Mucilaginibacter paludis DSM 18603: one gene and its partner. The protein of the gene in region 1 interacts with the protein of each later gene in a pairwise test. Links are inferred from orthologs where the notes say so. Each region holds a gene or a part of one and is shown in the gene's direction. Other genes may lie near its edges.

Region 1 (3,812 bases):
CATACATGGGTATTTTAGCTAAATGGTCGGCTATTCGGATAATCTCGTTGCTTACGCCATCATCTTCGCCACCCATTACAATGGCTGTGGGCAAGGTATAATCGGGCGCATAGATAAAGTCGGTAGTTTTTTCGGTACAGCATACAATCTGCAAACCGGATGATTGTAAAAATTTAACCGTTTGCAATAAACTGCTTTCGCGGCAAACCGGGATATTGTACAGTGCTCCCGCCGATGTTTTAATGGTATCCGGGTTAATTTGTGCCGAACCCTTTGCCGGTACTACAATGGCATGTACACCAGCGCATTCGGCGGTACGGGCTATGGCGCCCACGTTGCGAACGTCGGTAACGCCATCTAAAATCAAAATTAAAGGTACCTCGCCTTTTTCAAATACCATGGGTATAATATCCTCAATCTTGTAATAAGTTATAGGTGATATGATGGCGATAACCCCCTGGTGGTTTTTGGTGGTAACACGGTTAAGCTTCTCTACCGGAACCTGTTGCGACTCTATTTTATATTCGTTCAGCAAGTTTTTAAGCTCATAAAACAACTCGCCACCGAGCCCTCGCTGGATGAATAACGATTCGATTTCTTTGCCCGATCTGATGGCTTCTATCACGGCGCGGATACCGAAAACCATTTGGTTATATTCTCTTTTAGGTTCGTTTCTAAAACTCATTTCAACTGCTGTATAAGTCAGCAAAATTAACATATTAATTGATTTTAGCCCGCTTTACAACTAAACTTAGCAATATGTTATTCAAAATAACTAACAGGGGCCAACGTTATTAACACTGCTGTTAAGTGATTGACTATTAAACCCATTTTAATTTTACTAACAAGTAATTAACAATTGATGTTAATTAAAATCGACGCTTAAAACGTCATTTTCAACATTTTTATTTTTAGCAAAAAAAAGGATGTTGATGAATAATACCGATTACAAATCCTTTTTGTATATTTTTGTGCAAATGATTTTGGAGAACGATAACCAGGCAGGCAAGCCTAATATTACAGGCGACAAACGAAGCAGATTCAGCAATAATCCCACCAGCGGTTTGGGGAAATTACCGCCACAAGCTACCGATTTAGAAGAAGCCGTTTTAGGTGCGTTAATGTTGGAGAAGGACGCCCTATCTTCGGTTATTGATATTTTAAAACCCGAAGTTTTTTATCGCGATAGCCACCAAAAGATATTTCAGGCGATACGCACGCTGTTTGAAAAAACATCTCCGGTTGATATTTTAACCGTTACCTCGCAGCTGCGTATGCAGGGCGAGTTAGAAATGATAGGCGGCGCCTACTACATTACCGAGTTAACTAACCGTGTAGCATCGGCGGCTAATATTGAGTACCACTCGCGTATCATTATACAGAAGTATTTGCAACGTGAGCTGATCCGCATCTCAACAGAAGTGATCAACAGCGCCTACGAAGATACTACCGATGTGCTGGACCTGTTGGATAAGGCGGAAAAGAACCTGTTTGATATCGCGCAGAATAACCTTCGCCGCGATTCGCGCAAAATGGATGATATTTTGCACGAAAGTTTAAAAGAAATTGAGGCGCTGAAGGATAAAAAGGACGGACTAACGGGCGTAGCTTCGGGCTTTACCGAGCTCGACCGCATGACATCGGGTTGGCAAAAATCCGATTTGGTAATTATAGCGGCAAGGCCGGCGATGGGTAAAACGGCCTTCGTTTTAACCTGCGCCCGTAACGCAGCGGTTGATTTTAACCGCCCGGTAGTGGTATTCTCGCTCGAGATGTCGTCGGTACAGTTGGTTAACCGTTTAATATCCGGCGAAGCCCGAATTGAGCAGGAAAAGATACGTAAAGGCCGTTTGGAAGAATGGGAATGGGAACAGATCCACTCCAAAATTGGACGCCTGGAGCAGGCCCCGTTAATTATTGACGATACACCTGCCCTCAACATATTTGAATTTAGGGCCAAATGCCGTAGATTAAAATCACAGCACGATATACAGCTGATCATCATCGATTATTTGCAGCTGATGCATGGTAAATCAGATGGTAAAGGTGGTAACCGTGAGCAGGAAATCGGTAGTATATCCAGGGCGTTAAAGTCGGTAGCTAAGGAGTTAAATGTACCGGTAATTGCGCTGTCGCAATTGAGCCGTGCGGTTGAAAGCCGCCCGGGCGGTGCAAAAAGGCCAATGCTTTCGGATTTACGTGAATCGGGATCTATTGAGCAGGATGCGGATATGGTGCTATTTTTATACCGCCCCGAATACTACGGCCTTGAATTTGACGAAGATAACAACCCAACCCAGGGCGTGGGCGAGGTAATTATAGCCAAGCACCGTAACGGCGAAACTGGCCGTGTACGATTGAAATTTGTTGGTAAATACGTAAAATTTGAGGATCTGGACGAAGGCGTAGAGGGCTTCCCGCCAATGGGTGCGGCACCGAATGCCTTCACCGGTTTAGCACCATCACAGGATTTTGAGAAACCAAGCAATTTTATAATCAGGCCTTCAAAAATGAATGATGAGGATCCTCCGTTTTAAGAAGAGGGTTATAATCAATAACAAAAGCGCCTAACTGCATTTAACAGCCAACGCTTTACCAATCTAAAGCAAAGTACCAGCAGAAGATTTCTCCCTCCTGTCGACATTGTTTTTAGAGATGCTATAAAAACTATGATCTCTGACTTAACGGACAGAAGTAAACTATCGAAAATCAACAACTTAAAAGCAAGTCATTATAAAAAACAGCAAAGCCTGATCAAATTAACTTGATCAGGCTTTGCAATTTTAAATTACCTCTTACAGTTACAATTCTTTCCTCAACCGTGCTACGGGGATATTCATTTGTTCCCTATATTTTGCCACCGTTCTGCGGGCTATGTTATAACCTTTATCTTTCAATATCTCGGTCAATTTTTCGTCGGCAAGCGGGTGGCGTTTATCTTCGGCGCCAATAAAATCTTCCAGTATCTTTTTCACTTCTTTGTTTGATACCTCTTCGCCGCTTTCCATCTGGATAGCTTCGGAGAAAAAGGATTTCAGCAGGAAGGTGCCATGTTCGGTTTGTACGTATTTTGAGTTAGCCACACGCGATACGGTAGAAATATCCATCCCTATCCTATCGGCAATGTCTTTCAATATCATGGGGCGCAGGTTACGCTCATCTCCCGTCAGGAAAAACTCATACTGATATTGCATAATGGCGTTCATGGTTTTCAGCAAGGTTTGCTGCCTTTGTTTTATGGCATCAATAAACCATTTGGCCGAATCGAGCTTTTGCTTTACAAACTGAACCGCCTCGCGGAGTTTTTTATCCTTCTGGGCAGATTTATCGTAGTGCTCAAACATATCCTGGTAAGAGCGGCTTACGCGTAGTTCCGGGGCATTTTTTGAGTTAAGCGTCAAAATTAAAACGCCATCGTTGTTGGTGATATGGAAATCGGGTATCACCTGCATTTGTTTGGTGTTAACCTCGTTGGAGTCGCCGGGTTTGGGGTTAAGCTTCAATATCTCGTTAACAACCGCCTTCAGCTCTTCGGACGTCATGTTGAGCGAGCGCTCCATCTTGTCGTAATGTTTACGGGTAAACTCGTCCAGGTAGTTTTCAACCACCATGATAGCTTTTTTGATAATAGGATCGTTAGGATCTTTTTTACGGAGTTGGATGAGCAGGCATTCCTGCAAGTCGCGTGCGCCCACCCCGGCCGGGTCAAAACTTTGGATCAGCTTCAGCATCTCCTCCACTTCCTCATCTTCGGCCATTATATTTTGCGAGAATGCCAGGTCGTCCGTTAACGACATTACCGGCCTGCGCAG
Region 2 (3,803 bases), 5.7 Mb from region 1 along the record:
CCCCCGCGGCAATCCATGCGGCTCATTACCGATGTTTTTGAGTATTGCAGCAAGGAAGTGCCGAAATGGAATACGATATCCATATCCGGATATCACATCCGCGAAGCGGGATCAACAGCTGTTCAGGAGCTGGCATTTACATTGGCCAACGGAAAAGCTTATTTAATGGCTGCCCTGCAAAAAGGATTGGATATTAATGTGTTCTCAAAGCGACTATCTTTTTTTTTTAACTGCCACAATAATTTTTTTGAAGAGATAGCCAAATTCCGCGCGGCCCGCCGCATGTGGGCCCACATTACCCAGGAGCTCGGCGCAACAGATGCCGGTGCTCAAAAGCTCCGTTTTCATACACAAACCGGTGGTTCAACTTTAACCGCACAGCAACCATTGAACAACATTGTGCGTATAACTAACCAAGCTATGGCGGCCGTTCTGGGTGGAACACAATCGCTACATACAAACGGGTACGATGAGGCTTTATCGTTACCGACTGAGGCCGCCGCGAAGGTGGCTTTGCGTACCCAGCAGATTATCGCTTTTGAAAGCGGCGTAACCGATACCGTTGACCCTTTGGCAGGATCATACTTTGTGGAGAGTTTGACAGACGAGATGCAGGCCGCGGCTCAATTATACATCGATAAGATTGATGCGATGGGTGGATCGGTTAAGGCCATTGAGCAAGACTACATTCAACAGGAGATTGCCAAGGCTGCTTACCAGTACCAGAGCAATATTGAAAATGGCGAGCAGGTAGTAGTAGGAGTTAATCGTTTTACCCAACAGGAAGAAAAAGAAATTGAACTTTTTCGGGTAGATGATTCCATCAGGTTAAAACAAATGGAGCGTTTAAAGGTTTTGAAAGCCGGGCGTAACCAGGCAGCCGTTGATGAAGCCTTGAGCAATTTAAGGCTGGCCGCAATGGGCGACGATAACCTGATGCCGCGCATTTTAGATGCCGTGGAAAATTATGCCACTCTGGGCGAAATTGCCGACACTTTGAGGAACGTGTTTGGCGAATATTAAAATTGTGCCTCACGGGAATTTAACTGTCTGTAAACAATGTTATTAAAATTCGGGTGCTTTTTTAGGCGATTATTAAAACGACATTGAGAATTATTTTGTTTAGATTTATCGTAGTTCAACCTATTCGCTAATTCTCGCACTTAATAGCTTAATGATAAAAAACAGCATTCGTTTTTGGGTAATATAGGCTCTGAAATGCAAATAAGGCGTCTTTTAAGCCTAAGAAAGTATTTTAGAGTGCTTTATAAATTAATCGTCCGAATAATGAAAATTTAATTTTTTTATAAGCTTATTTTTTCAATATTCGATGTTCCGAAGCCGGCCCTGCGAAACTTTCACAGGAGGTTTGTAATCAATAAATTAGTAAAATATCAATGGAAAAAACTTGTACTAACGTTTGGAATAGCTGCTTGCAGATCATCAAGGACAATATACCGGCCCAAAGTTTTAAAACCTGGTTCGAGCCTATAAAAGCCTTAAGAATTGAAGGTAGTGTTCTGACTATACAGGTTCCAAGTTTGTTTTTCTTTGAGTGGCTTGAAGAACATTACGTTGGCTTATTGCGTAAAACAATAAAAAAACAATTAGGCGAGGACGGACGTTTGGAGTATAACATTGTTGTTGAGCAATCATCATCAAGCAAACCTTATACAACCAATATGCCATCAAACGGAAACGGTGCCGAAGGTAAAAATCAATCCATGCCAATACCAATATCAATTAATAAGGATATTAAGAATCCTTTTGTGATTCCGGGTCTTAAAAAGCTGCAGGTTGATCCACAATTAAATCAAAACTACACTTTTGAAAGTTTTATTGAAGGGGATTGTAACCGTTTGGCCCGCTCTGCTGGTTATGCGGTGGCTGCTAAACCGGGTGGTACATCGTTTAACCCTTTAATGATATATGGTGGTGTTGGTTTAGGTAAAACACACCTGGCGCAGGCTATAGGTAACGAGATTAAGCGTACCCTGCCCGATAAATTGGTGCTCTATGTATCGTGCGAAAAGTTTACCCAGCAGTTTGTTGACGCCCTTAAGCATAATAACATTAACGATTTTGTTAATTTTTACCAGGCTATAGATGTACTGATTATGGATGATGTACACAACTTTGCCGGTAAAGAAAAAACACAGGATTTCTTTTTCCATATTTTTAACCACCTGCATCAGTCGGGCAAACAACTGATCATCACTTCTGATAAAGCGCCAAAAGATCTGGCCGGTTTGGAAGAAAGGTTGTTATCGCGTTTTAAATGGGGCCTTTCTGCCGATCTGCAGATCCCAGATCTGGAAACGCGTATGGCTATCCTGAAAACTAAAATATACCAAGATGGTATCGACTTGCCTTACGAGGTAATAGAATATGTAGCCCACAATATCGATAACAATGTGCGCGAACTTGAAGGTGCCATGGTATCGTTACTGGCTCAATCAACATTAAACCGCAAGGAAATCGATTTAAACCTGGCAAAATCGATGCTGAAAAACTTCATCAAAAACTCCACCAAAGAGATTTCGATGGAATACATCCAAAGCCTGGTTTGCGAATATTTTGAGGTTCCCATCGAGATGGTGAAGTCACAAACCCGCAAACGCGAAATTGTACAGGCCCGCCAAATCTCCATGTACCTGGCCAAGGCCCATACTAAAAGCTCACTAAAATCAATCGGCAACTTCTTTGGCGGCCGCGATCACTCTACGGTAATCTATGCCTGCCAAACCGTAGAAGATTTAATTGATACCGATAAAAAATTTAAAGGCTACGTTGCCGATATACAGAAGAAGTTGAAGATGTCGTAAACGGATTTGTTTGCATTATAATATATCGGAAGCGCTTTAATAGGCGCTTTTTTCGTTATATTAGTGGATAACCTTTCAGCCTATGTCGCTAAAATTAAAATATTGGCAATTGCCTGTGCTTTTTATACCGTTTATAGCAGGCAGCATAATTGAAGATTGGCCGCAGTCTGATAATGAGGCTTATCTAAGAACTTCAGCTACAGCCAATTTCTTGTTTGTACTCAATACGTGCGTCCTGATTTACTATCAAACCTATTTTGCTTTGGGGTTTAACCGGGTTTCAACTAAAAAATCAAACATATTTAAATGGAATGCCCTGGTACCTGTTTTTTTCTTTACTGCTTATTTGTTGATGGTTGTTTATTCAACATTTATAAAAGCTGTAGTTCATCAAAACAAGCATTTTCGCGGGCCTATACAAAAAGCAGACTTCAATCCAACCACCTGGGTAATATTTGTATTTATAATTCATGCGCTCATTACCTTTTTTTTAATCAATAATCAATTTGTAGCAAGGCAAATTAAAAAGGTACCTAATGCGGATGAGCAATTAATTTTAAAAGAGAATTTTTTGGAGCCAATGAAGAAGTTGTTGTCCGTAACAATAGGGTTGCTTCTTGCAGCCATATTAATAAGCTTTATTACGGATATTGTCAAGCTAACATGAAGGAATCACCTTGTTAAAAGCTAAATTGCGCATTTAATGCGCTGACAACCAGTCTCCCTTTTTCTGATGCAATTTGTTCGTATCTGCCATCCTCACCTAATAAGTACTGCCAAACTTCTTTAGTTTCAGGGTCGATAATAATATATTCAGGGATGAGATTTCGCTGGTAAAGGTCAAACTTCTTTTTCGTATCGTAGCTTTTGTTAGATGATAATAACTCGATCACTAAATCAGGAACACCATGAATGCCATTTTTTTGAATAATCGAATTGTGTTGATCTTTAACAAAAATTAAATCAGGCTGTACAACG

The links.
Region 2: the proteins of dnaB (region 1) and dnaA interact in binary tests that used the Escherichia coli proteins (3 or more experiments, as listed by UniProt). The link is inferred for Mucilaginibacter paludis DSM 18603 from one-to-one orthologs.

The regions. Positions count from the first base shown.
Region 1 is NZ_CM001403.1:7,164,149-7,167,960, reverse strand. What follows is about bases 283-3,234. They hold dnaB (replicative DNA helicase), read left to right. Parts: upstream 283-932; coding sequence 933-2,537; downstream 2,538-3,234. Other genes in these bases: rpoN (RNA polymerase factor sigma-54), read right to left, coding at 2,802-3,234; rlmB (23S rRNA (guanosine(2251)-2'-O)-methyltransferase RlmB), read right to left, coding at 283-718. Outside these bases: more of rlmB, read right to left, coding at 1-282; more of rpoN, read right to left, coding at 3,235-3,812. UniProt on the Escherichia coli protein: The main replicative DNA helicase, it participates in initiation and elongation during chromosome replication. Travels ahead of the DNA replisome, separating dsDNA into templates for DNA synthesis.
Region 2 is NZ_CM001403.1:1,459,674-1,463,476, reverse strand. Bases 669-3,611 are described here. They hold dnaA (chromosomal replication initiator protein DnaA), read left to right. Parts: upstream 669-1,397; coding sequence 1,398-2,825; downstream 2,826-3,611. Other genes in these bases: MUCPA_RS06115 (Uma2 family endonuclease), read right to left, coding at 3,506-3,611; MUCPA_RS06120 (hypothetical protein), read left to right, coding at 2,908-3,492; MUCPA_RS06130 (acyl-CoA mutase large subunit family protein), read left to right, coding at 669-1,023. Outside these bases: more of MUCPA_RS06130, read left to right, coding at 1-668; more of MUCPA_RS06115, read right to left, coding at 3,612-3,803. UniProt on the Escherichia coli protein: Plays an essential in the initiation and regulation of chromosomal replication. Binds in an ATP-dependent fashion to the origin of replication (oriC) to initiate formation of the DNA replication initiation complex once per cell cycle.